3 regions of the Polaromonas aquatica genome follow, and region 2 is predicted to be linked to each of the others. Evidence: predicted binding sites of a transcription regulator. Region 2 holds the regulator's gene; each other region holds the start of a gene.
What was found. The regulator LexA, encoded in region 2, represses DNA repair genes until DNA is damaged. The targets are predictions, from matches to a motif close to ACTGTATNNNNATACAGT.

Region 1 (10,612 bases), on a different contig from region 2:
TTCAAACTCGGGCGAGAGCTCCTTGATCGCCTGGTGGTGGATGCTGTTGACGCGCACCCTCTCCACGCCGGGGTACAGGCGGGAGAGGTGCGAGCCCTGCACGATGTCCACGCTGTGGAAGTTCAGGTCGTAAATTGCGGCGTCGCGGTGTATGAATGATTCGGGCACCTGCGTGTTGATGTCCTGGTACAGCGTGCCGCCGTAGGCCACATTGAGCAGCTGCAAACCGCGGCAGACGCCGAACATGGGTTTGCCGACGGCTTCAAAGGCGGCGACCAGCGCCTTGTCGTATTCGTCGCGCACGCGGTCGCCGGACCACTGCTCCTGCAGCGGCGTTTCGCCGTAACTGCCGGGCCAGACGTCGGCGCCGCCGTGCAGCACCAAGCCGTCCAGCCATTCGGCGTAATGCCTGTAGGTGACGTCACCGCGCTGCGTAGAGCCCGTGGGACAGGGCACCATGACGACCATGGCGCCCGAGGACATCAGCCAGTGGGCTATCGACTGCTCGACGTACTGAAGGGTTTTGCCGCTGAAGAATGAGCGTGTGGGGTCGGCGTGTGAAAAGCAGGCCGAAAGGCCGATCTTGAGGCGACTTGCGGTGACCATCGTGTATCTTTCACTTTCAGGCTTGACCTGTGCGGTCCATACCTGCAAAGCGTACCGCAATGCGCGTGCCAGGTCCATTCGGCGGCGTAGGTGGATGACCCGCAACAGTGGCGTCCTCGATGCTGATTGTGGCGTCGTGCTGGTTGGCGATTTCCAGCACGATGGCCAGGCCCAGGCCGGAGCCGTCCACATTGGTGCCGAGTGCGCGGTAAAAAGGCTGGAACACCAGCTCGCGCTCCGACTCCGGAATGCCCGGCCCCGAATCCTCGACCAGCAGCACCAGCACGCCGCTGAAACGGTCCGTCAGCAGCCGCAGGGTGACCTGGCCTTTTTCGGGCGTGTAGTTGATGGCGTTGTCCAGCAGGTTGCGCACCAGTTCCTTGAGCAGGGTCGGGTTGCCTTCGAGCTGGCCGGCCTGGTCGCCGGCGGCGGGGCCGTCGTAGCCGAGGTCAATTTTCTTTTCAAGCGCACGCGGAACCGAATCGGCCATGACTTCCGAGACGATGAGCACCATGTCAAGCTGTTGTTTGGCCAGGCTGCGGCCCGTGGTTTCGGCGCGCGCCAGCGCCAGCAGTTGGTTCACAGTGTGGGTCGCGCGAATGCTGGACTGGCCTATGTGCTTGAGCGATTTTTTCAGTTCATCGGCATCGGTTTCGCGCTGTGCCAGGTCGGCCTGCATGCGCAGGCCGGCCAGCGGCGTCTTGAGCTGGTGTGCGGCATCGGCCAGGAAACGTTTTTGCGTGTTCAGCGAGACCTTGAGCCGGCCCAGCAAATCGTTGATGGACGACACCAGCGGCGCGACCTCCTCGGGCACGGCGGTGTCATCCAGCGGGCTCATGTCGTCGGACTTGCGCGCGCGAATGCGTTTTTCCAGCTGCGCCAGCGGCTTGATGCCGCGCACCAGCGCCAGCCACACCAGCAGCACGGCCAGCGGCAGGGTGACGAACTGCGGCACCATGGTGCCCTTGACGATTTCCGTGGCCAGGGTCTTGCGTTTTTCCAGAGTTTCGGCGACCTGCACCAATACCGACCCGCCATTCTTGACCTCGACCTTGATCCAGGTATAGGCCACGCGGACGTCCTCGCCCTGAATGACATCTTCGCGCAGCCGCACTTCGCCGTCGGTGGCCTTGTCCTCGTCAGGCGGCGGCGGCAAGTCGTGTTCGCCGCTGAGGTATTCGCCGCGCGTGCCCAGCACCTGGTAGTACACCAGGTCGGTGTCGTCGGCCCGCAGGATTTCGCGCGCCGGCCCGGTCAGGTTGAACTGCACCTGGTTGTTCTTGACGACCACCAGCTTGGCCAGCGCCTGTACGTTGTATTCAAGCGCGCGGTCAAAAGGCTTGCCGGCAATGTTTTGCGCCACCAGCCAAGTCAGCGCCAGGCTGATGGGCCACAGCAGCAGCAGTGGCGTGAGCATCCAGTCGAGGATTTCGCCGAACAGGCTTCGGCGCTCACGCTGAAAGAGTCTCAGCGCCATGCTCGACGCAGGCAGATGCGTCCCATCCCATGCCAGTCCGAGACGCGGAACCGGCTTCGCCGGGCCGCAGGCGCAGCGGCCCCCCCGGGGGGCAGCGCATTACACGCGGTGAAAAGCGTGGGGGCCATATCAGCCAGGGATCTTCTCCAGGCAGTAACCGAGGCCGCGCACAGTCGCAATCCGCACCGGCCCTTTTTCAATCTTCTTGCGCAGGCGATGGATGTAGACCTCGATCGCGTTGTTGCTGACTTCCTCGCCCCATTCGCACAGGCGCTCCACCAGCTGGTCCTTGCTCACGAGGCGGCCGGCGCGTTGCAGCAGCACTTCCAGCAGGCCGAGTTCGCGCGCCGACAACTCCACCATCTGGCCGTCTATGGTCGCCACGCGTCCGGCCTGGTCGTACACCAGCGGGCCGTGTTTGATGGTGCTGCTGGCGCCACCCATGCCGCGGCGGATCAGCGCGCGCACACGGGCTTCAAGCTCCTGCAATGAAAACGGCTTGGCCATGTAGTCGTCGGCGCCATAGTCCAGTCCCTTGACGCGCTCTTCAACGCTGTCGGCTGCTGTCAGGATCAGCACCGGCAGCGCCGAGCCGCGGGCGCGCAAACGCTTGAGCACTTCCAGGCCATGCATGCGCGGCAGGCCGAGGTCCAGGATCAGCAGGTCAAATTCGGTATTGGTGAGCAAGGCCGCATCGGCTTCGGTGCCGCTGGCTACATGGTCCGCAGCCGCGCCCGAAGCGCGCAGTGTGCGCAGCAGGCCATCGGCAAGAACCTGGTCGTCTTCAGCAATCAAAATACGCATGGCTGTCTCCAGATGCCGGTTCCGCGCGGTGGCTGCGCGGTCAGCGGTTTTTACTTGTACTGCAAATTTTAGGCTTTTGCACCCTGCGGTTTGCTGACAGATCAAGCGCCCGCGTAGGCCTCCAGCCCCAGCGCCACTACGGTGGCCACATCCTGGCCCACGGCCTGCCGGAATTCATCCTCGGCCTGGGCCACCGCGTGCCTGAAGGCTTCCAGCCAGAGCAGGCCCGATGCGGTGAACACCACCTGCCTGGCCCGCTTGTCATGCGGGTCGGCCTCGCGCGTGACCAGGCCCCAGGCCTCGCACTGGCTCACCAGGTCGCCCATGGCCTGTTTGCTCATGCCGGCGCTGTCTGCCAGTTCGGTCAGGCGCGAGCCGCCGACAGCGAGGTGGCGTGTGATGTGGATGTGCGCGGCGCCGACCTGGTCGCGCGCTGCAAGGTTGGACAGTGCCAGCGGGACGTTGACATTGCTGGCCATGAGCGTGAGCACACGTTCGTCAAAACGGCGCAAGGCATGGCCGAGCAGGCGGCCCAGGTGCGTGATGCGCCAGCTTTGATCACTGCCCTGATCGCTGCCTTGGACTTCTGTTTTTTCCATCAGATCATGCTAACTCAATTGGTCAGGCAAACTGACTAAAAACAGGGTTTACTTATTTCAATGGCGCCAATAAAGTACTGGTCATGCATCCAGCGCTGTAATTAAAAGCAGAGACTGGAATTGATGCCAAAGTTTTCAACACATTGATTTTCAAGGAGATTTTCATGGACCTGCCGAACAAAGCCGCTGTCGCCCCATCCGCCGCCCTGAACACCGAAAAAGCCAAGGCCCTGCAGGCCGCGCTGGCCCAGATCGAAAAGCAGTTCGGTAAAGGCACCATCATGAAGCTGGGCGCCGGCGAGGTGATCGAGGACATCCAGGTGGTCTCCACCGGTTCGCTGGGGCTGGACATTGCCCTGGGCGTCGGCGGCCTGCCACGAGGCCGTGTGGTTGAAATCTACGGCCCGGAATCGTCCGGCAAAACCACGCTGACCCTGCAGGTGATTGCCGAAATGCAAAAACTGGGCGGCACCTGCGCTTTCGTTGATGCCGAGCACGCACTGGACATCCAGTACGCGCAAAAACTGGGCGTGAACCTGCAGGACTTGCTGATCTCCCAGCCAGATACCGGCGAGCAGGCGCTCGAGATTGTTGATTCCCTGACCCGCTCCGGCGCGGTTGACCTGATCGTGATTGACTCGGTGGCGGCGCTCACGCCCAAGGCCGAACTCGAAGGCGAAATGGGCGACTCCCTGCCCGGCCTGCAGGCCCGTTTGATGAGCCAGGCGTTGCGCAAGCTCACCGCCACCATCAAGAAGGCCAACTGCATGGTCATCTTCATCAACCAGATCCGCATGAAGATAGGCGTGATGTTCGGCTCGCCCGAAACCACCACCGGCGGCAATGCGCTGAAGTTCTACGCCTCCGTACGCCTGGACATCCGCCGCATCGGCTCCATCAAGAAGGGTGAAGAGGTGATCGGCAACGAAACCCGCGTCAAGGTGGTCAAGAACAAGGTGGCCTCGCCCTTCAAGACGGCGGAGTTCGACATCCTCTACGGTGAAGGCATCAGCCGGCTGGGCGAGGTGCTGGACCTTGGTGTGGCTGGCCACATCGTCGAGAAAGCCGGTGCCTGGTATGCCTTCAACGGCGAAAAAATCGGCCAGGGCCGCGACAACTCGCGTGAGTTCCTGAAAGAAAACCCCGAACTCGCCATCGAGATCGAGAACAAGGTGCGTGAATCGCTGGGTATCCCGCTGGTGCAGCCGTCGCAGGTGAGTGCTTCGGAGGAGGCCGGAAAGGCTGACAAGCCTGGCAAAGCAGAAAAAGCGCCAAAAGTAGCCGCCTGAGGCCGCTTTTACATGCCAAACAAGGCTCTGGCCAAGGCAGAATGTGCGCGGCAAGCTATTAAAAAGGTAGCAAAAAGTGCGTCCTGATGAGCATGCCCGCATGAACGTGACTGCGCCGGCGGCCAGGACTGGCTTTGCGCTTTCGCTCAAGGGCAGGGCCCTGCGTTACCTCGCGGCCCGCGAACATTCGCGGGCCGAGCTGGAGCGCAAATTGGCCCCGCATGAGGAAACGCCCGGCCAGCTGGCCCAGGTGCTGGACGAGTTGCAGGCCAAGGACTTCATCAGCGAAGCCCGCGTGGTGGAGTCGGTCATCAACCGCAAGGCAGCGCGCTTTGGCGCCTCCCGCGTGCGGCATGAGCTGCTCGGCAAGGGGCTGGGGGCTGAATTGGTGGCAAACGCGATGGACGGCCTCAAAGCGACCGAGCTGGAGCGCGCACGCGAAGTCTGGCGCCGCAAATTTGGCGAGCCGGCAGCAGACGCTGCCGCACGGGCAAAGCAGATGCGCTTCCTGGCGGCGCGTGGTTTTGGCGGTGAAGTGATCCGGCGTGTGGTATCGCAGTCGGAAGATGATTAAGTGACCAAGGGGCTGGAGGCAAGCGAGTCGCCCGCAGCCTCGCTTGCCCCTGAATTTCTAGTGAAATAGGCGACTGGCCAGCGTAAACAGCCCGCAAGCAGCTATCAATTTAATAGCGATTGACCGGGTTACAGCCCAAGCATCAGCTTCAGGTTCTGCACCGCCGCGCCGGAAGCACCCTTGCCTAGGTTGTCCAGCCTTGCAATCAGCACGGCATGGCGGTAGGTCTCATTGCCGAAGACACGCAGTTCCATCTTGTTGGTGTCGTTCAGCGCCAGCGCGTCCAGCTTGCCGGATTCGGTTGCGGCTTCCACCGTCACCCATTCGCTGCCCGCGTAATGCCGCGCCAGCGCGTCTTTCAGTTGTGCTGCGGTCGGTTTGCCTGGCAGCAGGTCCAGGTGCAGCGGTAATTGCACCAGCATGCCCTGCTCAAAGTTGCCGACGGACGGGATAAACACCGGGCGGCGGCTCAGGCCGGTGTATTTCATGATTTCCGGCAGGTGTTTGTGCTCCAGTCCCAGGCCGTAAAGTTCAAACAGCGGCGCGGTGCCGGCCTTGTAGGCCTCAATCATTTGCCGCCCGCCGCCGGAGTAACCGCTCACAGCCGGAAGGCTCAGCGGGAAATCGGCAGGGATGAAGCCGGCATCCACCAGCGGCCGGATCAGCGCAATCGCGCCGGTGGCGTAGCAGCCCGGGTTGCCCACGCGGTCGGCCGCGACCACGGCGGCACGCTGGGTTGAGGTGAGCTCGGGAAAGCCATAAACCCAGCCCGGCGTGGTGCGATGAGCTGTGGATGCATCGATGATTTTTGGTTTTTTGCCCGGCAGGGCGTCGATCATGGCGACCGATTCGCGTGCCGCGTCGTCGTGCAGGCACAGGATGACCAGGTCCACCCCGGCCATCAGTTCGCGCTTGGCAGCCGCATCCTTGCGCAGCTCGGGCGCAATGCTGACCAGTTCGATCTGCGGCATGGCCTGCAGCCGTTCCCGTATCTGCAGGCCCGTGGTGCCGGCTTCTCCATCAATAAAAATCTTGGGCATAAAACTCTCGGGTGAACTTGGACTAATTTTTTGACGCGAATCAGGTATCAGGTGCTAATTAGATGGCAAAGAGCCGCCGGATGCAGCGGGCGAGGCCCTTTTCCCCTACGTAAGACCAGCAAAAGGATTGTGCGTCGCACCATGATACAGTTCTGCGTTGCTACATCCAACGGCCGCTAACATGGCGTTTTGAGTCGGCATGGCCTGTTTTCACTTCTGTTAAACAGCACCACGGCCCCCGCGTAAACCTCTGTTGCACCCCCCTTTTTTACTGAATTCTGAAGGTTTTCCATGAAAATTCACGAGTACCAAGGCAAGGAAATCTTGCGCAATTTTGGTGTGCCTGTGCCGCGCGGCATTCCTGCGTTCACGGTGCAGGAAGCGGTGGAAGCCGCACAAAAACTCGGCGGCCCGGTGTGGGTGGTCAAGGCCCAGATCCATGCGGGTGGCCGCGGCAAGGGCGGCGGCGTGAAGGTTGCAAAGACCATTGAAGACGTCAAGCGCATTGCCGGCGAAATCCTGGGCATGCAGCTCAAGACCCACCAGACCGGCCCTGAAGGCCAGAAGGTTCGCCGCCTCTACATCGAAGATGGCGCCGATATCCAGAAGGAATACTACGTTTCCCTCGTCACTGACCGTGCCTCCCAGAAAGTGGCCTTCATCGCATCCAGCGAAGGCGGCATGGACATCGAGGAAGTGGCGCACGCCACGCCCGAGAAGATCATCACCGAGTACATCGATCCGCTGACCGGCCTGAGCGCAGAGCAAGCCACCAGGATCGCCAACGGCATCGGCCTGCCCGCCGAGTCCACCGCCCAGGCTGTGGACATTTTCCAGAAGCTCTACAAGTGCTACATGGACACCGACGCGTCGCTGGTGGAGATCAACCCGCTGAACCGCGACAGCAAGAACAAGCTGATGGCCCTGGACGCCAAGTTCAACTTTGACGCCAACGCGCTGTTCCGCCACCCTGAAGTCGTGGCTTACCGCGACCTCGATGAAGAAGACCCGGCCGAAGTCGAAGCCAGCAAGTTTGACCTGGCCTACATCAGCCTGGACGGCAACATCGGCTGCCTGGTCAACGGTGCCGGCCTGGCCATGGCGACCATGGACACCATCAAGCTGTTCGGCGGCGAGCCGGCCAACTTCCTGGACGTGGGCGGCGGTGCTACCGCAGAAAAGGTCACCGAAGCCTTCAAGATCATGCTGAAGAACCCCGATGTCAAAGGCATCCTGGTCAACATCTTCGGCGGCATCATGAAGTGCGACACGATTGCCGACGGCGTCATCACCGCCTGCAAGGCCGTCAATCTGTCGGTGCCGCTGGTCGTGCGCATGAAGGGCACCAATGAAGACCTGGGCAAGAAGATGCTGGCCGACTCCGGCCTGCCCATCATTGCAGCAGACACCATGGCTGAAGCCGCGACAAGAATCGTCGCCGCCGTCAAGTAAGCCCGCGTAACTGATCAGGAAACAAACATGTCGATCTACATCAACAAAAACACCAAAGTCATCACGCAGGGTATTACCGGCAAGACCGGCCAGTTCCACACCCGCATGTGCCGCGACTACGCAAACGGCAAGGAAGCCTTTGTGGCTGGCGTGAACCCCAAGAAAGCCGGCGAAGACTTCGAAGGCATCCCGATTTATGCCAATGTGACGGAAGCCGCCAAGGCCACCGGCGCAACGGTGTCGGTGATTTACGTGCCGCCCGCAGGCGCTGCAGCCGCCATCTGGGAAGCCGTCGAGGCCAACCTGGACCTGGCCATCTGCATCACCGAAGGCATCCCCGTGCGTGACATGCTGGAAGTGCGCAACCGCATGAAGGCCAAGGAAGCCGCCGGCGGCAAGAAAACCCTGCTGCTGGGCCCCAACTGCCCAGGCCTGATCACGCCCGACGAGATCAAGATCGGCATCATGCCCGGCCACATCCACCGCAAGGGCCGCATTGGCGTGGTCAGCCGCTCCGGCACGCTGACCTACGAAGCCGTGGCGCAATTGACCGAAATCGGCCTGGGCCAGTCCAGCGCTGTCGGCATTGGCGGCGACCCGATCAATGGCCTCAAGCACATCGATGTGATGAAAGCCTTCAATGACGATCCAGACACCGATGCCGTCATCATGATTGGCGAAATCGGCGGCCCGGATGAAGCCGAAGCCGCCCTGTGGTGCAAGGCCAACATGAAGAAGCCTATCGTTGGTTTTATCGCTGGTGTGACGGCTCCTGCCGGCAAGCGCATGGGCCATGCCGGTGCGCTGATCTCCGGCGGCGCCGACACGGCCGATGCCAAGCTGGAAATCATGGAAGCCTGCGGTTTCACCGTGACGCGCAACCCGTCAGAAATGGCCAAATTACTGAAGGCGCTGCTGTAAACCTGCCTTTCAGGCAACGTTAGTAAGCGTTATTACGAACGGGGCGACGGCCCCGTTCGGGCTAAACTCAAAAAAACAAAAGAAGCGCTACCCGGCGCTTTTTTTCATTCATAACAGGAGATGCCATGATTTTCGGATTGGACCTTGCGTCCCCCCTTTTCTGGAGCGCCTTTGGCTCCATCGTTCTTGCCAACATCGTGCTGTCGGGCGACAACGCCGTGGTGATTGCCATGGCCGCCCGAACCCTCAAACCCGAGCAGCGCAGCAAGGCAATTTTCTGGGGCAGCGCTGCTGCCATCGTGATGCGGATCGTCCTGACCGTTGTGGCGATCCAGCTGTTGAACCTGCCCTACCTGAAAATAGTGGGCGCGATTTTGCTGGTGTACATCGGCGTTGACCTGCTCAAGGGCGAAGACGAGGGCGACGGCGAAGGCAAGGAGATCAACGGCATGATGGCCGCCATCCGCACCATCCTGATTGCCGACTTGGTCATGAGCCTGGACAACGTCCTGGCGGTGGCCGCAGCCGCCAAGGGCAATTTGCCTCTGCTGATCCTGGGTTTGCTGGTCAGCATTCCGCTGATTATTTTTGGTGCAACCCTGCTCACCAAGGTCATGGAGCGCTTTCCCATCATCATCACCATTGGTGCTGCCTTGCTGGGTTTCCTGGCGGGTGAAATGCTGCTGACTGACCCTGCGGTTACCACGCACCTGGGAGCCGTCAGTGAACAAACCGTCACATTTGGCGGCATCGTCGGGGCCATCCTGGTGGTCGCACTGGGAACCTACCTGACCAAACGCCAGCAAAAACAGCTGCCGTCAGCCTGATTCTGCTGTGGGTAGCGCCTGTGAGGCCCTGGATGAGCCTCACGGGGAAAGCTACTTTTTAGCAACAGAAAGGCCGTCCGGCGGTAAAAAGTCACTTGTCCAGCCTCATCCTGTCTGTTAACGTCCACATTTGGGAGACTTGTAACCTTTCTGCAACAGTTGAAAGGCTTTTACAAGCGAACAAGAAAAACTGTGGGTAAAGCGGGCAATGCACGGCGAATCAGGACAAGGGGCTGGAAGTGGCCACATCATCTAGCAAACGCAGCCAGTTCTGGCGCGCCGACTGGTTTGTTGGCGTCCTGGTGGTTCTGGCTGTCCTGTTCCTGCATGGGCTGACGGATTTTTTTGGCACGCTGGAGCGCCGTTACTACGACTTTGCGAGTACCAGCACTTCGCGCCAGCCCTCGGACCGCATTGCCATTATTGCGATTGATGACCAGAGCATTGCCAATATCGGCAGGTGGCCCTGGACGCGCGATGTCCATGCCCAGCTGATCGACCAGCTGTCGGCTGCCAAGGCCAGAACCATTGCGCATACAGCCTTCTTTTTTGAGCCGCAAACAGACCGCGGGCTGGTTTTTATCCGCAAGATGAAGGAAGTGCTGGGCGACCCTTCGGTCGCCCAGGGCGGCGTCAACGAACAGCTGGGAAAGGTGATCGCAGACGCAGAAGTGGCGCTGGACACGGATGCCAAGCTGGCCACCAGCATGACCAGGGCCGGCAATGTGCTGGTGCCTTCGGTTTTTGCACTGGGCGTGCCCCAGGGCCGGCCGGACAACCCGCTGCCGGCCTATGCGTTGAAAAGCGCAGTGGATGACCCTGCCAATTTCTCCTTGCCGGCCGTCCGCGGGCAGCAGCCCATCGAGATGATCGGCTCGGCGGCGGCAGGCATCGCCCACCTGAACCAGTTGCCGGACGTGGATGGCGCGGTCCGGCAGGAGCCCCTGCTCATCAATTACTTTGGAAAGGCCGTGCCTTCCATGAGCCTGCTGGTTGCTGCCAAAAGCCTGAACCTCGGGCCCG
Region 2 (10,612 bases):
AGAAAACCAGCGACCATCATTGATCGCTGAACGTTCGTCTATCGTAAGAATAGGATCGTCCATATGCTGTCTTGTGTGTGACTGGGAAGTGGCTGACAAGATGAACATTGTCGCTTGGGGGACGGCCCCCGGGCCATGTCAAGGCTTCGGGGGTGTCGCATGGGTGTCCGCCCACGGGGCGTGGGCTGCTGCCGGCCTTGCCGGCCTAGCGGTATTGCGGCGTACGCTTTTCCAGGAATGCCGAAATGCCTTCGCCGCCATTGGCATGGTGCAGGTTGCGGACAAAGTGGTCGCGCTCGCTGGCGAGCTGCTGGCTCAGCGTATTGCCGGGCGCATCGTTGATCAGGTCCTTGATGCTGGCCAGTGCGTTGGGCGCACGGGCATTGAGGCGTTCGGCGAGCTTGAACGCATCGCGCAGGGCAGCGCCAGAGGCGGTCACCCGATTGACCAGGCCAAAGTCATGCAGCCGCTGGGCGCTGATGCGCTCGCCGGCCATCAGGAGTTCGCTGGCCAGGGCGCGGGGCAGGGCTCGGGCCAGGCTCCAGCTACCGCCGCCGTCGGGTGACAGCGCCACGGTGCTGTAGGACATCACAAAGACGGCGTTGTCGGCCGCCACGCAGAAGTCACAGGCCAGTGCCAGCGAGAAGCCGGCGCCTGCCGCTGCGCCTTCAACCGCTGCGATCACCGGTTTGGGATAGGTGCGGATCGAATCAATCCAGTTGTGCAGGCCGTCAATGCTTTGGGCCTGTACCTCAGGCAGCTCGCGGCGATTCGCCTGCAGGCGCTGCAGGTTGCCGCCCGCGCAGAACACGGCGCCTTCACCGGTGATCACCACGCTGCGGATGTCCGGATTGTTTTCTGCGGCATTGAGGGCTTCAACCCCGGCGGCATAGATCTCAGGCCCCAGCGCATTTTTGAACTCGGGATTGCTGATTGTCAGGACGAGGGTCTGGCCCTCACTGGTACTTTTGAGTGCGCCTGCCATTTAGTGTTTCCAATGCATCGAAATGAGGGATAAGCAACTGGGTCCCCTTTCAAGTGGGGGCCGTGGAACTGGCTTTGCCAGGCCACAGGCGCCGCCCCCTTGAGGGGGGAGGGTGCGACACGAAGTGAGCATCCAACGGGGGTGTTTCATTCCTCTTCGTGCATCAGGCTCAGGCCGATGGCTCCACGGCGGCGCAGCCATGGGGACGGGCGGTAGCGCTGGTCCCCATAGACGGTTTGCATGTTGAACAGCACTTCCAGGATGTTGGTCGGGCCATAACGGTCGCCCATGGCCAGCGGGCCCATGGGGTAACCCAGACCGAGCGTGACGGCGGTTTCCAGGTCTTTCGGGCTGCATATGCCTTGCTGGCAGATGTCGCTGGCGATGTTCACTATGGTGGCAACCACGCGCTGCGTGACAAAGCCGCCGCTGTCGCGTATCACGCTGACAGCCTTGCCGTCGCGCGCGAACAGGGCATGCGCCGCGTTGCGCATGTCGGTGCGTGTGGCCGGGTTGGTGGCGAGTACGCGCCGTTTGGTGGCGGCATCGTCGATCAGCATGTCAATGCCGACGGTGCGTGCCGGGTCAAGCCGCTCGACAACCGCAACGGTAGTGATGTCAAAACCCAGCGGTGCCACCAGCATCAGGGCCTGCGGCGAGGCGGATTGCCCGGTTTCAATTTTGGCGCCCAGGTCCTTGAGCAGTTGAAGCAGTTCCGAACGCCGCGATGCGCGCGGCGATACCCAGACCGGCGGCATTTCAGCAACCTCGGGGACCGGGGCCTCGGCGGTAGTTTGCATCACACCGTCGGTGTAGCGGTAAAAACCTTCACCGGTCTTGCGGCCAAGCATGCCGCCAGCCAGCCGCTGGGCAGTGATCACGCTGGGGCGATAACGGGCTTCGTCGTAGTACTGGCGGTAGACGGACTCCATGACGGGGTGCGAAACATCAAGTGCGGTCAGGTCCATCAGTTCGAAAGGGCCGAGCTTGAAGCCGACCTGGTCGCGCAGGATACGGTCTATGGTGGCGAAATCGGCAATGCCTTCGCTGACGATGCGCAGTGCTTCGGTGCCGTAGCCGCGACCCGCATGGTTGACGATAAAACCCGGTGTGTCCTGCGCCAGTACCGGTGTGTGCCCCATCTGGCGGGCATAGTCCATCAGGTTGTTGCAGACGGTTGGGCTGGTCTTCAGCCCGGCAATGACTTCCACCACCTTCATCAGCGGAACCGGGTTGAAAAAGTGGTAGCCCGCGAAGCGCCCGGGGTGTTTCAGTTTTGCCGCGATGGCGGTTACGGACAAGGACGAGGTATTGGTTGCCAGCACGGCTTGCGGCGATACCAGGGCTTCCAGTTCGGCAAACAGTGACTGCTTGACATCCAGCCGCTCGACAACGGCCTCGATGACCAGATCGCAGTCGGCCAGTCCGGCCAATGCGTCCAGGGTCAGGACGCGGGCTTTGTGGTCGGCGGCCAGGGCCGGATCGAGCCGGTTTTTGGCTACCAGTTTGTCCCACTGTTCGCTCAGCGCGGCTTTCGCTTTTTCGCCTGCCTGAGGCTGTAGATCAAACAGTTTGACAAGGCTGCCGGCTTGCGCGGCGATTTGTGCAATTCCGCGTCCCATGGCACCAGTGCCAACAACGCCAACGGTTTTGTAAAAGGGTTTCATGGAAAAGTATTATTACGCACGGACAGCGATGTATGGGCTGTGCCAAAATCAGACACATGAACTTACATTCTCCGCTGTGAAAAAAAGAGCAACAGTCCTTGGCTGTCTGATGCTGTTTGCTGCGGCCAGCAGCACAGCCGTGTCGCTGGGACGGCATCGCGGGGCCGCGCTGATAGGCCGGCCGCTGGATATTTCCGTGCAGGCGGTGCTCGACGCACAGGAAGACCCGGCCAGCCTGTGCATCGATGCCGATGTTTTTTATGCGGACAACAAACTGGACAAGTCGCGCGTCCGGGTATCCGCGGAAAAAACATCGCCAGCCACGCAGGATGCGGTTATCCGCATCCGGTCGTCCGTGCCGGTAGACGAGCCGGTGGTGACCCTTTACGTCCGGGTCGGTTGCCAGCAGAAGATTGAAAGACGTTATGTGATGCTGGCGGATCCGGTATCGGACGTGGCCAACCTGCCCGTGTTACCGCAGGCCGCTGGTGCGGCGGGACGGGTTCCTGGCCCCACGGCAACCACGGCAACCCCGGCAACCCCGGCAACCCCGGCATCGCCCGCCGCCGTTGTCGCAAACAATGGGCTGCAAAGCCAGCAAATAGCCGATCCCGCCCCGGCCAAACCGGCTCGCCGCACAAAAGCCCGGACCGCCGCGACTGCGCCCGCGCAGGCTGAACCCGGAAGTGCGTCCAGTGCGGCGACGCCGGAAGTCAAACAAACGACCAGGCGCAAGGGGCAGGCTGCCAAAGACACCAGGGCTGCAGAAAAGGGCAGTGCACGGCTCAAGCTGGAGCCGCTGGACCTGACGATTGACAGGGACCCCCAGTTGCGGCCATCCGCCGAATTGCTCAGCGTGCCCGCGTCCAGTCCGCAGGAGCGTTCTGCCGCTGCGGCGCTCTGGCGTGCCTTGACGGCGCAGCCCCAGGACATCCTGCGGGATGCCGAAAAACTGCAGTCGCTGGAAAATTCGGTGCGCAGCCTGCAGGTTCAAACCCAGAAGAACAGGCAGTCCATTGAGGGACTGGACGGACAGCTGAAGCAGGCCCAATCCGAGCGTTATGCCAATGCGCTGGTGTATACGCTGGTGGCTCTTTTGCTATTGGCGGTGGCCGCGCTGGCGTATCTCTTGCGCCGGGGGACATGGACGCGGAACAGCGGTGTTGACGATTTACCCTGGTGGCGTAAAAACGGGCCCGATGAAAAGGGATGGGCCAATAGCGCGATTGGGGCCGGAATTTTCGCTGCACCGGGGGACGACGAGGTATCGGAGAAAAGCCGGAAGATGGCCAAAAAATCCAAAGGGACCGCGCTGGACCTGGACCTGGATGTCAGCCTGGAGGAGTCCGGCTTTTCAGTGGCCGGACCTGTTTCCCGGCCGCCACTGGATTCATTGCCGCCGCTGTCCCGAAGGGATCGCTCGGACTTTGCCTTGAGCATGACGAATCCGGCGCGGGCCGCCAAGGCCGAGGAGTTGTTTGACGTCCAGCAGCAGGCGGACTTTTTTGTATCCCTTGGCCAGCACGAACAGGCCATAGAAGTGCTGCGCAGCCATATTGACGACAACGACCAGACCAGTGCGCTGGTATATCTCGATCTCTTTAACCTCTATCACCAGCTCAAGCGCCGGGCCGATTACGAAGCTTTACGTGAAAACTTCAACCAGCACTTCAACGCCAAGATACCGGCATTTGATTTTTACACCGACGCCAGTTCCGGCCTTGAGTCCTACCAGGGCGCCTTGACGCGCATTGAGGCCTTGTGGCCCTCCCCCAAAGTGCTCGAAGTGATTGAGGAGTCCATTTTCCGGAGGCCGGATACCAGCGCCGAAGCTTTCGATGTGGAGGCCTATCGAGAGTTGCTGCTTCTGTACGCGGTGGCAAGGGAAATCATCAACCCCGGGGCTGGTTCGGATTCGGGGATGATGAAATTTGATTTGCCGGAGTCAGCGTATGCCCAGGACCGGACCGTGAAGTTTGCCTCGACGTCGATTCAGCCGCTGTCTGCCAGCGTGGTGGAGGACAGGCACCCCGAAAGCCTGGAGAGCCCGCCGCTACTTGAGTCTGTGCTGCCACCAGCCGCCTCGCCGGGGCTGAACCTTGACCTTGACCTGAGCCAGATTGCCGGCGAAAGCGAAGACCCACCCACAAGCACGACTGACTCGGATTTCAATTTCTTTGCGCAATTTGCTGCGGATATTCCGGTCGACCCGCCTGCCAGCGCAAAGGCACAGCCAGAAGTTCAGGCCCCGGCTGCGGGCATTGGCAATTTGATTGACTTCGAGTCGTTCGATTCGCCAGTCAAAGAGGCGAACCAGCCAAAACGCTCACCGAAAGCCTGAAACTGCGTCAACATCCGGGTGCATGCAACAGGCTTTGCCGAGGCACTGCAGGCCCGGAGTCATGCGGGCTGCGCGTTCAGCGCCGGACCTGAAGGGCGCCCGGATTGACGATGTTCGTCGGCGTGCCCTTGATGAAATTGACAACGTTGTCAAACGCGGCGCCGAAATACATCTCGTAGCTGTCCTGTTCCACGTAGCCTATGTGCGGTGTGCAGATGCAGTTTTCCAGCCTCAGCAGGGCGTGCCCCTGCAGGATGGGCTCGGACTCGAACACATCCACTGCAGCCAGTCCGGGACGGCCACGATTGAGTGCTGCGATCAGTGCGTCTGGTTCGATCAGTTCTGCCCGCGATGTGTTGACCAGCAGTGCGGTTGGTTTCATGCGCGAAAGGTCATCGAGTGTCACGATGCCGCTGGTCTCATCATTCAGACGCAGGTGCAGGCTGAGGACGTCGCTCTGCTCGAAAAACTCGCTCTTGTTGCTGGCGACCTCGAATCCGTCGGCCTGTGCGCGCTCCAGCGAAGCCTCGCGTCCCCAGATCACGACACGCATGCCAAAGGCGCGGCCATAGCCCGCCAGAAGCTGCCCGATTTTTCCGTAACTCCATATGCCCAGGGTTTTGCCTTTCAATACGGAACCGAGCCCGAAGTTTGGCGGCATGGACACTGATTTCAGTCCGGCCTGCTGCCAGGCGCCGTGCTTCAGGTGGGCGACATAGTGGGGTATGCGCCGCATGGCCGCCATGATCAGTGCCCATGCGAGTTCTGCCGGCGCCGTCGGTGATCCGACGCCCTCGGCCACTACAACACCGCGCTCAGTGCAGGCTCCCACATCAACATGCGAGCCGACCCGCCCGGTCTGGGCGACCATTTTGAGTTTTGGCAGTTTTTCGATCAATTGGCGGCTGAGGTGCGTGCGCTCGCGAATGAGCACAATCACTTCCGCATCCTTGAGCCGAACCGATAGCTGGCCAATGCCTTTGACGGTGTTTGTATAGACCTTTGCGGGGTAGGCGTCGAGCTTGGAGGCGCAGGCCAGTTTTCGCACTGCGTCCTGGTAGTCGTCGAGGATCACAATATTCATGCCGATATTGTGCCTGCAAGTTTTTCAATTCCGGGTTTGCCTCACTGGGGTATGGGCATTAATTTGCGGGTAAAAGAGAATTCCTTCGTATCAGTGACGCACTCCGGCAGCACGTTTTCAGCTCACGGTGAACGGGCATTTGCAACGATGCGCTGACCTGATGCAGGCGAGCTGCCGCGCGGTCAGGCGGGTGCATCACGTGACATGACGTCCTCTGGCCGGAATGCGGAAGAATTCCGGATGCCGAACAGCGCGCGGGCGCCATGGGATGCGCAGGTTTAATGTGCGACCGATTCGCGCTGTGCCATGCGGTCCAGCTCTGCACATACATCCGCCATCCGGCCTGAAATCACCATCCGGCCTGCACAGGACGGTCCCATGCCGGCCTCAAATGCACGCACAATTCTCAGGCGGCTCGGTGCTGAGCGGGTGAGGGGGGCAGCGGCCCGGCAGGATTTTGCTGTAGCCCTCGCTGCAGCCAGGCGCGGCAAGCCGCTTGTTGTGCAGAGCTGCATGTTTTGACTGGCAGGGCGGGTATTTCTGCTGCTTGCAATAACAGCTTGTGGGGCCACAAACAGCGAAAGCAGGGCTTGCCATGGCGCGAGCAAAGCAGAAAGTACTGGTATGCGTGAAAGATTCGGTGAAAAACTGCTGATTCCCATGATGAGCTCCGGATTAAGAGAGGTTTACACAGGCAGGATTGCGATGCGGCCATGCTGCCGCAAGAAGACCGCTGCAGCAGGGTGTTGGCCAATCGGTTAGCCAAACGCCCGCCACCTGCTGCGCAGTCAGGTCGGTTACATCAGCATCGTGTTGCGGATCAGGCCCACGGCGAGGCCTTCCAGTTCGAAGGGTTCACCGGGTTCCACCACGATGGTTTTGAAGTCGGGGTTTTCAGGCAACAACTCAATCAGGTTTTTGGTGCGACGGAAGCGCTTGACGGTAACCTCGTCGCCAAGGCGAGCCACAACGATCTGCCCGTTTTTGGCTTCGCTGGCCTGTTTGACGGCAAGCAGGTCGCCGTCCATGATGCCGACATCCCGCATGCTCATGCCGCGGACTTTCAGCAGGTAGTCGGGCTGCTTGTGGAACAGGCTGCTCTCAAAATAATAGGTTTGTTCAATGTGCTCCTGCGCGAGAATGGGACTGCCAGCAGCAACTCGCCCCACCAGAGGCAGGGCGAGTTGGGCCAGGCTTTGCAACGGCAGGGAAAACTGTTTGATGCGTGATTCGTTCAATGTACGCAGGGTGTCGCTGCGCAGTCGTATGCCGCGTGAGGTGCCGCTGACCAGTTCAATGACACCCTTGCGTGCCAGCGCCTGTAGGTGTTCTTCGGCGGCGTTGGCTGAGCGAAAGCCCAGCTCGGTGGCGATCTCGGCCCGGGTGGGCGGCGCACCGGTACGGGCGATGGCGCTTTGGATCAATTCCAGGATTTGCTGCTGGCGGGCTGTGAGTTTGGGGCCTTCAGATGGCATATCGGAAAAGTGATTCAAAGTGCTCATGGCGAAAACTCCTTGGAGGTCTTGGCAACGAAACAGGTCGGAGCAGTATGCATTGCCTCGATCAAGCTGTGTTAATAACCAGTAACTGTATTTTCATCCAGTTTTTTGCGAAACGCAAGTCAATTCAAAACCAATTCAGTTATGCAAAGTAAAAAGATCGTGATTTTGGGGACAGGGGGCACCATTGCAGGCCGTGCCGGCAATGCCTTTGACAACGTCGGCTATACCGCCGCGCAAGTGGGTGTGGATGAACTGGTGCAGGCCATTCCTGCGCTGGCTGCGGCAGGCGAGCTGATAACCGAGCAGCTTGCCCAGCTTGACAGCAAGGACATGACTTTTGCGGTGTGGGGCCAGCTGGCTGAACGGGTTGGCTATTTCCTTGCGAGGGACGATGTGCAAGGCGTGGTGGTGACACACGGCACGGACACGATCGAAGAGACGGCCTTCTTTTTACAGTCAGTGCTGAACCCCGCCAAGGCTGTTGTGCTGACCTGCGCCATGCGGCCAGCGACCTCTCTTGCGCCGGATGGGCCGCAAAACATGCTGGATGCGGTCACCGTGGCACGCCATGCCGGGGCGCAGGGTGTGACGGTGGTTTGCGCAGGTGTGGTCCACGGCGCGCTGGATGTCCAGAAGGCCCATACCTACAGGCTGGATGCATTTAGCTCGGGCGATGCCGGGCCTGTGGCCTATGTGGAGGAAGGTCAGCTGAAAATATTGAGGAATTGGCCCATGGCCGAGGTGGAACGTGCGCAACCAGCTATTAAAAATATAGCATTTGCAGGGAGGCCGTGGCCCAGGGTGGAGATTGTGATGAGTTACGCTGGTGTCGGCGGGGCCGTGGTGGAGGCTCTGGTTGCCCAGGGTGTGCGGGGCCTGGTGCTTGCGGGCACGGGCAATGGAACGGCGCACCGCGATCTTGAAGCTGCCTTGCTGGAGGCGCAGGCCGCCGGCGTTCGTGTCATCCGGGCAAGCCGCTGCGCCAATGGCCGGGTGTTGCCTAAAACCGGTGATGCTTTTGATGATTCACGGGGCCTGAGCCCCGTCAAGGCGCGCATCGCCCTGATGCTTGCCCTGATGGCGCAAGGCGCAGCTTAAGCTGCCAGTGCTGCGAAAGCTCTTGCCGTGATCTCGTCAACGGTGCCCATGCCGCTGATGGCGCGGTAGGCGGGGGCCAGCGCCGGCTCGGCCTTGGCCCAGCGGGAGTAGTAGTCCACCAGCGGGCGGGTCTGGGCGCTGTATACCTCCAGCCGCTTGCGTACGGTTTCTTCCTTGTCGTCCTCGCGCTGGATCAGGGGCTCGCCGGTCACATCATCCTTGCCCTCGACTTTGGGCGGGTTGTATTTGACATGGTAGGTACGGCCGGATGCGGTATGCGAGCGACGGCCGCTCATGCGCTCGATGATGGCCTCAAAGGGAACGTCGATTTCAAGCACATAGTCCAGCTTGACACCAGCGGCCTTCATGGCGTCTGCCTGGGGAATGGTGCGCGGGAAACCGTCAAACAGAAAACCTTTGTCGCAGTCGGGCTGTGCAATGCGCTCCTTGACCAGGTTGATGATCAGGTCGTCACTCACCAGGGCGCCGGAGTCCATTATTTTTTTGGCTTCAAGCCCCAGCGGGGTGCCGGCCTTGACGGCTGCGCGCAGCATGTCGCCTGTCGAAATCTGCGGAATGTTGTATTTCTGGCAGATAAAAGTAGCTTGGGTTCCTTTGCCTGCACCAGGTGCGCCCAACAAAATCAGTCTCATGGATGTCCTCGTATTTTTATGAATTCAGTGGATTGCTTGCCAAGTCATCCCGTCAGTTGCCGGGCAAGTCGGAGAGGCGGCGGCATATGCCGGGAGATTGACACCCAATCAGAAGCACCGCAACCGTTTTTCCAAGGATAGCATGCACCTCTTGATGTCAGCTTACACAGGCTGCCCGGGATGGCGATCTACGGGAATAGTTTGCGAACCTGGATCAGGTCTTCCGGTGTATCAATGCCAATCCCCGGGGCCGTGTCGGTGATGTGCACCGCGATGCGGTGGCCATGCCACAAGGCCCTGAGCTGCTCCAGTGACTCCAGCTGCTCCATAGGGGCTTGCGGCAAGGTCGGAAACAGCCTTAAAAATCCCACGCGGTAAGCATAGATGCCTACATGGCGCAACGGTTTGGGCAAGGCACTACCGGACTTCCACCACGCCTGGCCCGCAAAGTCGCGTGCGGCCGGAATCGGCGAGCGGCTGAAATACAGCGCGGTCTGGCGTGCATCCAGCACGACCTTGACGATATTGGGGTTCTGCACATCGGCCAGTTCCTCAATGGCGTGAGCCGCAGTACTCATGGCGCAATCGGGGCGGGCCGAGAGCAGCGACGCGACTGCATCAATCAGGCCGGGGTCAATCAGGGGCTCATCTCCCTGCACGTTGACCACCAGTGCATCGTCGGACAGGCCGAGGATGTCACAGGCCTCGGCAAGCCTGTCGCTACCGCTGGGATGATCGCCCCTGGTCAAAACCGCCCGGATGCCAAAGTCAGCGCATTTTTCAATGACTTCCTGGCTGTCGGTCGCGATCACGACCTGGCTGGCGCCGCTTTTTAATGCGCGTTGCGCAACGCGAACCACCATGGGTGCGCCGCCAATGTCTGCAAGGGGTTTGTTGGGCAGGCGGGTGGAGGCCAGGCGTGCGGGAATAAGAACGGTAAAACTCATGCCAATGAAGTCAAGTGCAATTCAGTCAACAGTCACAGGCCGAGTTCTTCGTCAGTCAGCGTCCGTGCCTCGGTTTCCAGCATCACGGGCAGTCCATCGCGAACGGGATAGGCCAGCCGGGCGCTTTTCGATATGAGTTCTTGCTTCTCGCGGTCATATTCGAGAGGCCCTTTTGTGACCGGGCAAACCAGGAGTTCGAGCAGTTTAGTGTCCATGGCGTGATGGTAATTGAGAAAGCAGGGGGGCCAGCAGCGCATCCACGGCGGACAGGAAAGTGGGCTCGGGCACAAATTGCAGCGGAACCGCGAGCAGGCGGATGGATGCCATGGCGGGCT
Region 3 (10,612 bases), on a different contig from region 2:
ACCATGGGCGAGATTGTCGACAGCGTCAAACGCGTGACCGACATCATGGCCGAGATCACCGCCGCCAGCCATGAGCAGAGTTCGGGCATTGAGCAGATCAACCAGGCCATCACCCAGATGGACCAGGTGACCCAGCAAAACGCCGCGCTGGTCGAGGAGGCTGCTGCCGCTGCGCAATCGCTACAAGAGCAGGCCGGTGGCCTGTCGCAGCTGGTGAGTGTGTTCAAGCTGGACCGCAAACAACATGGCCGGGGCGCTGTACCGAAACTCGCCATGGCCGGTGTGCCTGCAGCGGGCGGGGCCTGGGAGGTTTTTTAGCGCTATCGCATGAAGACCGGCGCATGGATGCTGGTCTTCATGGGGCTTAAGGCTTGACATGAGGGGCGGCGCCCGGCTTGCCGGACGGCGTCCTCTCGCTGGACGGGTGGGGCGTCACTTCACGCCGCTTGCACTTCTCTTTTTCAAGTGATACGTGAGTGATGCGACTATGCATATTTCCAGGGAATCTCGCGGCACTTTATCTTCCAGTGAGAACACCAGTGCCCGGTTTCCTTCGAACTTGAAGTCATTGGGGAAAATGGTTCTGAAGGTTTCAACCAGACTGGTTTTGCAGTTGAAGTACATCGCGTAGTGATCGGGATCTTTCTTCTTCCAGTCGATCCGGACCGTGCTGCCACTCCTGTCTTTTGTGGCGTAAGCCGGCTCGCCCCATTTCAGCGATTCTTCGATCTCTCCCAGGCCTTTTACTGTGGCTGCAGCCTGGAAGACAAGCTCCCTGAGGGCAAGAAGCTTCGGACGTACATTTGGCGGGTACGCGCTGAACCTCGCCGCAACTTCTGCACTGGCAAAAGGTTTCATGCGAACCTCACGATTCACGACCTGGTGACTTCCAACGTGGGTAAGACCGCAAACCCGCGAAACAACATGGCCGGGTGTTCATGCCTGCATCTCCTTTTGTTGTCGTAACTGCCTGGTTTATATCAGTATCTTTCCGGCTGGTGATGAGGACTTGCCATGAAAAATCCTCATATGCCACCAAGGCGCCAGGGCCTGAAGCCAGCCGCATATAGTCAAGGTGACGCTTCTGATTTCCCCCATCCGGGAACTTATCCCCGCCGAAATCCACGAACCAGCGGACAATTCGTACATCGATCAAAAAGGAACGTGATGTTTTTAAAGTATTTCGACGCGTTGCCACGCCGCGTGCTGGCGCTGACGGCCGTTGTGTGTGTGGCCATGCTGGCTTTTGGTTTGTACCTGCAGCACGTTGTCGGCCTGGAGCCGTGTCCCATGTGCATAGTCCAGCGTTATGCGCTGGTGCTGGTGGCGATTGTTTCCGGGCTGACTGCCATCGGTAAAAGCAAAGGCGTGCTGATTGGCGGCTCGGTCCTGACGCTGATCGTTGCCGGTTTTGGCGCTTTTGTTGCTGCGCGCCAGAGCTTTTTGCAGTGGTACCCGCCTGAAATCGCATCCTGCGGCCGTGACTTCTACGGGATGATCGAGACCTTTCCGCTCAAGCGTGCCATCCCCATGATTTTCAAGGGCAGCGGCGACTGCACCAAGATCGACTGGACCTTTCTGGGCGCCTCAATCGCCAACTGGTCGTTTGTCTGTTTTGTGGCGATTGGGCTGGTCATGCTGATGCTGGTGTTGCGGCAGGCACGCAAGCGCTGAGAAGCGCCGCTGCCGCGGCCCCCTGCAGACTGACCGCGCACAATAAGGCCGCATGACCTACCTGCTAGTCCTCACCGTCGGCCTGATCGCGGGCACCATCAGCGGCATCGTCGGTTTCGGCTCCAGCATCATGCTGATGCCGGTTTTGGTGCTTGCCTTTGGCCCCCGCGAGGCGGTGCCCATCATGGCGATTGCGGCAATCATGGCCAACCTCTCGCGCGTGGCGGTTTGGTGGCGTGAGGTGGACTGGCGTGTGGTGGGCGCTTATGCGCTGACCGGCATTCCTGCCGCAGCCCTGGGGGCCCGTACCTTGCTGGTGTTGCCGCCACGGATTGTGGAGGCGGTGCTGGCGGTGTTTTTTATCGCCATGATCCCGCTGCGCCGCTGGCTGGCTGTGCGCAACTTCAGGCTCAAACTCTGGCACTTTGCCGTGGTGGGTGCGGTCATTGGTTTTTTGACCGGCATCGTGGTGTCTACCGGGCCGGTCAACACGCCGTTTTTCCTGGCTTACGGGCTGGTGAAGGGCGCATTTCTGGGGACGGAGGCCATGGCTTCACTCGTCGTTTATGTCAGCAAAAGCCTGGTCTTTCGCAGCTACGGCGCCTTGCCTCTGGCGGCGATTGCCCAGGGCCTGATCATCGGCTGCTCGCTGACGGCGGGCTCCTTTATCGCCAAACGTTTTGTGCTCAGCCTGGAGCCTGAAAAATTCCGCCTGCTGATGGACGCCTTGCTGCTGGCTTCCGGCCTGACCATGCTCTGGACGGCCCTGCGCTAAGGCGTGCCTGAGCCGTATTGAGGGGTATTGAGCGATATTGGTCTGTGGATCAAATCCGGCCATATACTGTATATAAATACAGTTATTGAGCAGAATGTCCGCCCCATGATTTCCACCCCATTTGCCCATCGCACCTTGCCGGACCTTGCCAACACCCAGGTGTGGCGGGCCGGCGAGCTGGGCAGTGCGAGCCTGCAGGTGGTGGACACAGGTTATGTCGCGCTGAACCGGGTTTTACCCGGCGGCGGCTGGCCGCAAGGGGCGCTGGCAGAAGTGATGCAACCGCAGCCGGGCCAGCATGAATGGGGTCTGGTGGCGCCGGCACTGGCCGCCATCCAGGCAGAGGCGCCCGACAAGCTGATGGTGCTGCTAGGCGCGCCTTACCTGCCCTTTGGCCCGGCGCTGGGCGCGCGTCAGCTCAACATGCAGCGCCTGCTGTGCGCGCACGGCAGGGATGCGCCAACGCTGCTCTGGGCCACGCGCGAGGCTCTGCAGTGCGCGGACGTGGCCGCCGTGTTGGCCTGGCTGCCCGATGCGCGCAGTGCGCATTTGCGCCGGCTGCAGATTGCCGCGCATGCGCATAACAAGCTGCTGTTTGTATTCAGGCCCTTGCGTGCACAGAACGAATCATCGCCTGCGCCGCTGCGGCTGCTGCTTGAAGGCACCGCGGGTGATGCCGGCAATGTGCTGCTCACGGTGCTCAAGCGCCGTGGTCCGCCGCTGGCCGCGCCCGTGCTGCTGGATACGCGGCCGGCCCGGCTATCGGCACTGCTGGCCGCCAGCCGCGAGCGGGTGCGCCGCCAGCGCGAAGAGTTTGCGTCCATAGTGCGGCCCGTCACGTCACCGCAAAGTCCCGTCCATGCGCCGCTGGATCGCATTGCACACCTCGATCACCACTGAACCTGCGCAAGCGATGCAGGCAGTGTTTGACGACAGGGCGGCGCAACAGGCGGTGGCCAGCATGGCGCTGGGCTTTACCCCGCATGTGGCGCTGCTGGACGAGACCGTGCTGCTGGACGTGACCGGCAGCCTGCGCCTGTTTGGCGGCCCGGCACGGCTGACGCAGCTGCTGGAGCAGCGCCTGGCACTGTTTTTTGAAGAAAACAGCCTCCTGGCCACCGTAAAACACGCACAGGGTGCTACATCTTTAATAGCAATTGGGCGGCTGAGACGGTTGCGCGACCAACCTGACGCGCTGCGCACGCGGGTGGCCGAACTGCCCATGCACACCCTCACCGCCGCGCGCCCGCACCTGGGTGTGCTGGAGCGTATTGGCTGCCGCAGCTGGGACGACCTTCTGCGCCTGCCGCGAGACGGCGTGGCCAGGCGTTTTGGCGCCGACCTGCTCGAAGCGCTGGACCGCGCCCGCGGCAGCGCGCCCGATGACTATGCGTGGCTGGTGTTGCCCGAACACTTTGAGGAAAAGCTGGAACTGGATGCGCTGGTCACACACGCGCCGGCGCTGATGGCGGGCGTTGGGCGATTGCTGCTCCATTTGCAGGCCTGGCTGCTGGGGCGGCAAAGCGGACTGAGCGCGCTCAGGCTGACCTGGCACCTGGACAGGCGCCGCGATGTGGCGCCCACCGGCGAGCTGGACATTCGTACCGCCCAGCCCGCGCAGGACCTGCGCCACGTGGCGCGCCTGGTTGCCGAGCACCTGGCGCAGCAAAAGCTGCCGGCGCCGGTCCACAGCCTGACCCTGCAATCGCTGGTGACAGAACGGCTGGTCGATTCAGCCGCCGCCACCGGCAGCCTGCTGATGGAAGCGCGCCAGCAGGGCGACAGTGCGGTGGAGCTGATAGAGCGTCTTGGCGCGCGCCTGGGCGATGCCCATGTGCTGTCCTGGCAAGCCGGTGCAGACCACAGGCCCGAGCAGATGCAGCGCTGGGTTTCGGCCCAGTCTGCTATTAAATCAATAGCTGCTTGCGCGCGTTCAACGCCGGCCAGAGGCATAAAACGCTTGAAAAAAGGGGATGAGGCGAGGGTGGAGGCGCTGTACCCGACCTGGCTGCTGCCCGAACCGCTTCAGTTGCAGGCGCTGCGTGACAGCCCGGTGTACCAGGGCCCGTTGCTGCGCATGGCCGGGCCGCAACGGCTGGAGGCCAGCGGCTGGCTGATGGCAGGCGATACCGGGGATGCCCGTGGCAAGCCGCCGGCCATGCGCGACTACTTTATCTACCGCAGCCAGCAGGGCAGCTTGCTGTGGATTTACAGCGAACGCCTGACCGTGGGTGGGCTGCAGGCCGGGCAGCATGCGTGGTACCTGCACGGTTTTTTTGCCTGAGCTGTGTATGTCTGCCTACCTGCTTCCCGACTATGCCGAGCTGCATGCGCTGAGCAACTTCAGCTTCCAGCGCGGCGCATCGCATGCAGAGGAGTTAGCCGAGCGCGCTTTCGGGCTGGGCTACAAGGCGCTGGCGATTACCGACGAGTGCTCGGTAGCCGGCGTGGTGCGGGCACATCTGGTGAGCAAAAAGCTTGGCCTCAAGCTGCTGCCGGGGGCCGAGTTTCTGGTGCAGGCTGAGCATGCCTTTCGCATGGTCGTGCTGCCGCACAACGCTGTGGGCTGGGGCAACCTGTGCGAGTTCATCAGCATCGCCAGGCAGGCAGGAGACGTCATGGAGAAAGGCAGTTACCGCGTGGCGTTGGGCGAAACGGATTTCTCAACGCTGGCGGATTGTGAGGTCCTGCTCTCACCCTTGTCCGATGCTATCAATACAGAAGCGCTTTGCGCTCATGCCGTCTGGGCTAAAGGCCTTTTTGGCTTGAATGCCTGGCTGGCCGTCGAATTGCTGCAAGGCCTGGACGATGCGCTGCGCCTGCAGCAGTTGCAGGCGGTGGCCGAACGCACCGGCATGCAACTGGTTGCGGCAGGAAATGTGCTGATGCACAAACGCTCGCGCAAGCCGTTGCACGACGTGATGACGGCCATCAAGCTGGGTAAATCCGTGCATGAATGCGGCTTTGCGCTGCAGGCCAATGCCGAGGCGCACCTGCGGCCGCGCATGCGGCTGGCCGACATTTACCCGGCGGCGCTGCTGCGTGCCACGCAGGAGGTGGCGGCGCGTTGCAGCTTTAACCTGGACGAGATTCGCAAGCTGTACAGCTACCCCCGGGACGACATGGTGCCGCCCGCGGAAACGCCCGCACGGTGGCTCAGGCGGCTGACCTGGCAAGGGGCCCAAAACCGCTATTCGCGCCGCATTCCCCGGAAAATCAGGGTGCAGCTTGCGTTTGAACTGGCGCTGATTGAAGAGCTTGGCTACGAGATGTTTTTCATCACCGTGCATGACATCGTGCGGTTTGCCAATGAGCAGAAGATTCTTTGCCAGGGGCGCGGCTCGGCGGCCAATTCGGTGGTCTGTTATTGCCTGGGTGTAACGGCCGTCAACCCGACAGAAAGCAAACTGCTGTTTGAGCGTTTTATCAGCCGCGAGCGCAGCGAACCGCCAGATATCGACGTGGATTTCGAGCATGAGCGGCGCGAGGAGGTGATCCAGTACATCTACCAAAAATACGGCCACGACCACGCCGCCTTGGCTGCCACCGTGATCCGCTACCGGCCGCGTAGCGCGATTCGCGATGTCGGCAAAGCGTTGGGGGTGGCGCCCGATTTGATAGAACGGTTTGCCAAAGAGCATTTCTGGTTTGACGGCCGCGAAGCACTGGCGGCAAAAATAGCCGAAGCCGGCCTGGGCGCAGAAAGCGGCCCGTTCATGCAGTGGCTGGACCTGGCGGCGCAACTGATAGGCTTTCCGCGTCACCTGAGCCAGCATGTCGGCGGTTTTGTGCTGACGCAGGGCAAGCTGACGCGGCTGGTGCCGGTGCAGCCGGCGTCCATGGAGGCGCGCCGCATCATCCAGTGGGAAAAGCGCGACCTGGAAGCGATGGGCCTGCTCAAGGTGGATGTGCTGGCGCTGGGCATGTTGTCGGCGATTCGCCGCTGCCTGGCGCTGGTGAACCAGACACGCGGCAGCCAGTATGAGATGCACACGATTCCCCTGAAGTGCAAGGAAACTTACGACATGATTTGCGCGGCCGACACCGTGGGCGTGTTCCAGATCGAGAGCCGGGCGCAGATGTCCATGCTGCCGCGCCTCAAGCCGCGCAGTTATTACGACCTGGTGGTGGAGGTCGCCATCGTGCGGCCGGGGCCTATCCAGGGCGGCATGGTCCACCCCTACCTCAAGAATCGAGAGATTTTTAAACGTACCGGCACAGTCGAGCCCGAATACCCGGCACTCAATCCGGCGCTGGAACGCACCCTGGGCATTCCCATCTTCCAGGAGCAGGTTATGCAGATCGCCATGATTGCCGCCGATTTCACGCCGGGCGAGGCCGACGATTTGCGCCGCTCCATGGCGGCCTGGAAACGCGAGGGCGGGGTAGGGCGTTTTCATGACCGGCTGGTGAACGCCATGGTCGGCAACGGCTACAGCGCCGAGTTTTCGGAGCGCATCTTCAAGCAGATTTTGGGTTTTGGCGACTACGGCTTCCCCGAAAGCCATGCCGCCAGTTTTGCCAAGCTGGTCTATGTGAGCAGCTGGCTCAAGTGTCATGAACCGGCCTGTTTCCTGGCGGCCATGCTCAACTCCCAGCCCATGGGCTTTTATTCGCCCTCGCAACTGGTGCAGGACGCACGCAAACACGACGTCGAGGTGCGCGCCGTCGATGTGATGTGCAGTGAATGGGACTGCACGCTGGAAGAACCCTCCGTTCGCCCTGAGCCTGTCGAAGGGTTCTCCGCCGTGACGCAGGCAAGGCTTCGACAGGCTCAGCCCGAACGGAGCAAGGCCCAGCCAGCGGTGCGCCTGGGCTTGCGCCTGGTCACAGGCCTGCGTGAAGCCGCTGCGCTGCGGCTGGTGGCGGCACGCGCAGAGGCGGCTTTCACGTCCACCGAAGACCTGGTGTCGCGTGCCCAGCTCGGCACGCAGGAGGTCAACGCCCTGGCCGCCGCCGACGCCTTGCAGCCGCTGGCCGGTCACCGGCGCCAGCAGGTGTGGGAGGCCTCCGCCATCAAACCCGCGCCGCTGCTGCTCAGGTCCGTTCCCACGCACGAGACCGCACTTGAATTGCCCGACACACCCGAAGGCGAAAACATTTTGTTCGATTACAAGGCCACCGGCCTGACCTTGCGGCGCCACCCGCTGGCCTTGCTCAGGCCGCGCCTGGCCAAAAAAGGCTTGCTCAGCGCGGCCGAGTTGAATGTATTGCCCGATGGCGAGGAAGTCGCAGCCTGCGGCATCGTCACCGTGCGCCAGCAGCCGCAAACCGCCAAAGGCACTATCTTTGTCACGATTGAAGACGAGACCGGCCCGGTCAATGTGATTGTCTGGAAGTCCTTGCGTGAGCAGCAGCGCGCCGAAGTGCTGCATGCACGCCTGCTGGCGGTGTACGGTGTGTGGCAGCGCAGCGAGGAAAGCGGCACGCTCAAGGGTTATGGCGCGGTGCGCAACCTGGTGGCGCAGCGGCTGGAAGACCTGACGCCGCTGCTGGGGCGGCTGGGCACGTCGAGCCGGGATTTTCATTAAGCCGGTCTGCCGGGATGACCATTGATGGCGCTTTCCCTGCCTTTTGTCAGGTTTTCTCCGGTGAGAAGGTGTACGTCAAGCAGGGCTGATACCTCTAGGCTATTCTTGGCCTTACCACTTTTATCGCTTTTACCGTTTCATCACCATGACCATCAAATTCCTTTCCGCCGCATTGCTTGCCGCCAGCCTTTTGATCTCCGGTTGCAACGATTCTTCCCCAGCCGCTTCGGCCAAGGCCGCGTCTGTGCCGGTCTCTGTCGCCGCGATTGCGGCCGATGCCACCGGCTTTGTTGTCGGCGCGCCCATGAGCGCACGCACCGTCTATGTGTTTTTTGATTCCCAGTGCCCGCACTGCAGCGCGCTCTGGTACGCGGCCAAGCCGCTGAAGTCGCAGGCCAAGTTTGTCTGGATTCCCGTCGGCATCCTGAACGGCGCCAGCACCTCGCAGGGCGCTGCGCTACTGGCCGCAGCCGATCCTGCCGCCGCGATGGATGAGCACGAAGCCTCCATGATGTCCAAGGGCGGCGGCATCAGCGCCCGCAGCGACACCGATGCGCAGAAAGCAGCCGTCGCCAAAAATACGGCCCTGTTAACCAGTTTTGGTTTCGCATCCATCCCGACGATTGTGGGTACGCATGCTCGTACAGGCGCGCTTGTGACGCAGGAGGGCGCCATGCCCACCGAAGCGCTGGCCAACCTGCTTGGCTTGCAGGTGCCTGCCAAATAATCATGAAAAGTGCCTGCGGCCGGCTCAGGATGCGCGCAGCAAGCTATATATTTGATAGCGAAAGGCGGGGCGGTTTGGTAGACGCTCAGCTATTGGCCCGGCGGTAAAAGGCCAAAGAGCCTGCCAGCGCCAGCAGGGCGCCGCCGCACAGGCGGTCCATCCAGCGCGTGGCGGAGGCCTTGAGCAGGCGGATCGCACGTGCGCCTATAAAGGCATAAACCAGCATCACGGCAAAATCCAGGCCCGCAAACGCGATGCCTATCGTGAGGTACTGTGGCGCTTGCGCTGCGGCCGGGTCAATGAATTGCGGCAGCAGGGCGGAGCAAAACAAATAGCCCTTGGGGTTGGTGACCGCCACCAGGAAAGACTTCAAAAAAATCGCGCGGCTGCTGCCTTGCGCCTTGCCCGCCGCGTTGGCCGGCAGCTCGAACCCGCCTCGCGAGCGCAGCAGGCGCAAGCCCAGCCAGGCGAGGTAGATGGCGCCCACCCACTTCAACATTGAAAACCAGAACTCCGAGGCCGCCAGCAGTGCGCCCAGCCCGAGCGCCACCGCACCGACCAGGAAAAAGTCCGACAACACCGCGCCCAGCATGCCCGGCAACGAACGGCGCAGGCCGTAATGTGCGCCATTGGACAAGGCCAGCAAAACAGTGGGGCCCGGGGTTGCAATGGCAACGAGTGCAACCAGGCAAAAGAGCAGGAGGGTGGTGGTGTGCATGGTGTGGTGAGATGGTCTGGTTTGTTCTTTTTCGCGGGATGTTGGGGTTGGATCACGCCTGCGGAGGATCGCGGAAATGGCCGGCCCGGTCAACCAGGTGCAGCATCTCGGCGGCCGCGCCTATGGTCAGCGGGTGCGGTGTAAAGCCCGGTCTTGGCGAAATATAGGTGGCCATTTCGCGCGCCTGGGCCAATTGGGATTCAGATGCATTGGCGAGCAGGGCGATGACCAGGTTTTCCAGCGCGATCACACGAATGTGAAGCTGCACCAGTTCGGCATTGCTCAGGCCGGGGGCATCGGGTTGGGTTGCATCCAAAATTGAGTCTCCTTGCGGTTCAGGCGCTTTTATCGTCCCCAATCCCTGCGTTTATACCGCGCCGTCAACGGTTCGTCGAACCGTCCGTCGATGTGCCGGCCGGCCTGTCGCTGCCAAACACGCGGTCCCAGAAGCCGCTGGTCACGCCGTAATAGCCTGCCCGCTCAACCTGGTGGTGATGCAGCGCATGCCATTGTTTGCGCTTCCTCAGCCAGCCGTTCCCGGCGCGCCAGTGGTGTGTGGCATGGTGCGTGACTGTGTAGGCCAGGTAGCCCATCAATACACCCAGCGTCAGTGCGCAGGCCCGCCACACATTGCCCAGCATCAGCGCCGGCAGAAAAACCAGTGCGGCAATGAGCGTGGCGCTCAGGATGGTAGGCGTGAAAATCAGCGCCGTTGGCCGGTGGTGGTGTTCCGCATGCCACCTCTTGAAGGGCTGCAGGCCATGCAGTATGAAGCGGTGCAATACATACTCGATCATGCTCCAGCTAGCCAGGCCCGCTGCAGTGACGGCCGCTGTTTCCAGCCACTGCGAGTGCGGGCTTGCCAGCAACAGGAACGCAGCCAATGCCAGTACCGCGCTGCCGTATAGCGCAATGTCTGCGCCATAAGCGGTCCGGCTGTGTTCCAGCGTGAAAGCGCCCATGCATTTCCTTAACAAAACCTTGCGGTGCCAAAAAACCATACTTTCTGTCTGCCAGTCCAGACAGGATATGCGAAACCAAAGGCTGTGTCTGTAAGCGGCTGCGCTGAATTGGTCGCAGCGCACCGTGGCCGAACGGTGCCCGGGCTCCCGGGCACGACCTGGTTTTCCGGAGGACTTACGTCGACCGGCCCGGCAGCATGCGGCGCAGGGTGTTGTCGCGTACGA

Region 1: recA (recombinase RecA) is a predicted target of LexA. The motif match lies at 3,581-3,598, and genes of this name have one in related genera.
Region 3: imuA (translesion DNA synthesis-associated protein ImuA) is a predicted target of LexA. The motif match lies at 2,515-2,532, and genes of this name have one in related genera.

The regions. Positions count from the first base shown of each region.
Region 1 covers NZ_JBHSRS010000018.1:389,057-399,668, reverse strand. Annotated here, with positions in the region: gene ACFQND_RS10305 (gamma-glutamyl-gamma-aminobutyrate hydrolase family protein) at 1-606, opposite strand, end outside; gene ACFQND_RS10300 (sensor histidine kinase) at 623-2,083, opposite strand; gene ACFQND_RS10295 (response regulator) at 2,213-2,887, opposite strand; gene ACFQND_RS10290 (MarR family winged helix-turn-helix transcriptional regulator) at 2,989-3,486, opposite strand; gene recA (recombinase RecA) at 3,651-4,775, shown strand; gene recX (recombination regulator RecX) at 4,876-5,349, shown strand; gene argC (N-acetyl-gamma-glutamyl-phosphate reductase) at 5,478-6,389, opposite strand; gene sucC (ADP-forming succinate--CoA ligase subunit beta) at 6,681-7,841, shown strand; gene sucD (succinate--CoA ligase subunit alpha) at 7,869-8,762, shown strand; gene ACFQND_RS10260 (TerC family protein) at 8,888-9,589, shown strand; gene ACFQND_RS10255 (CHASE2 domain-containing serine/threonine-protein kinase) at 9,829-10,612, shown strand, end outside.
Region 2 covers NZ_JBHSRS010000002.1:82,789-93,400, forward strand. Annotated here, with positions in the region: gene ACFQND_RS01050 (Crp/Fnr family transcriptional regulator) at 1-63, opposite strand, end outside; gene ACFQND_RS01055 (oxepin-CoA hydrolase, alternative type) at 206-985, opposite strand; gene ACFQND_RS01060 (3-hydroxyacyl-CoA dehydrogenase) at 1,132-2,652, opposite strand; gene ACFQND_RS01065 (type IV pilus assembly protein FimV) at 2,762-4,993, shown strand; gene ACFQND_RS01070 (D-2-hydroxyacid dehydrogenase family protein) at 5,070-6,077, opposite strand; gene lexA (transcriptional repressor LexA) at 6,875-7,579, opposite strand; gene ACFQND_RS01080 (asparaginase) at 7,721-8,677, shown strand; gene adk (adenylate kinase) at 8,674-9,330, opposite strand; gene kdsB (3-deoxy-manno-octulosonate cytidylyltransferase) at 9,519-10,277, opposite strand; gene ACFQND_RS01095 (Trm112 family protein) at 10,310-10,492, opposite strand; gene lpxK (tetraacyldisaccharide 4'-kinase) at 10,482-10,612, opposite strand, start outside.
Region 3 covers NZ_JBHSRS010000013.1:336,160-346,771, forward strand. Annotated here, with positions in the region: gene ACFQND_RS05745 (methyl-accepting chemotaxis protein) at 1-318, shown strand, start outside; gene ACFQND_RS05750 (DUF1801 domain-containing protein) at 433-858, opposite strand; gene ACFQND_RS05755 (disulfide bond formation protein B) at 1,168-1,674, shown strand; gene ACFQND_RS05760 (sulfite exporter TauE/SafE family protein) at 1,727-2,449, shown strand; gene imuA (translesion DNA synthesis-associated protein ImuA) at 2,555-3,349, shown strand; gene ACFQND_RS05770 (DNA polymerase Y family protein) at 3,309-4,733, shown strand; gene ACFQND_RS05775 (error-prone DNA polymerase) at 4,741-7,980, shown strand; gene ACFQND_RS05780 (thioredoxin fold domain-containing protein) at 8,126-8,707, shown strand; gene ACFQND_RS05785 (LysE family translocator) at 8,793-9,425, opposite strand; gene ACFQND_RS05790 (hypothetical protein) at 9,478-9,741, opposite strand; gene ACFQND_RS05795 (sterol desaturase family protein) at 9,806-10,387, opposite strand; gene ACFQND_RS05800 (cytochrome b) at 10,563-10,612, opposite strand, start outside.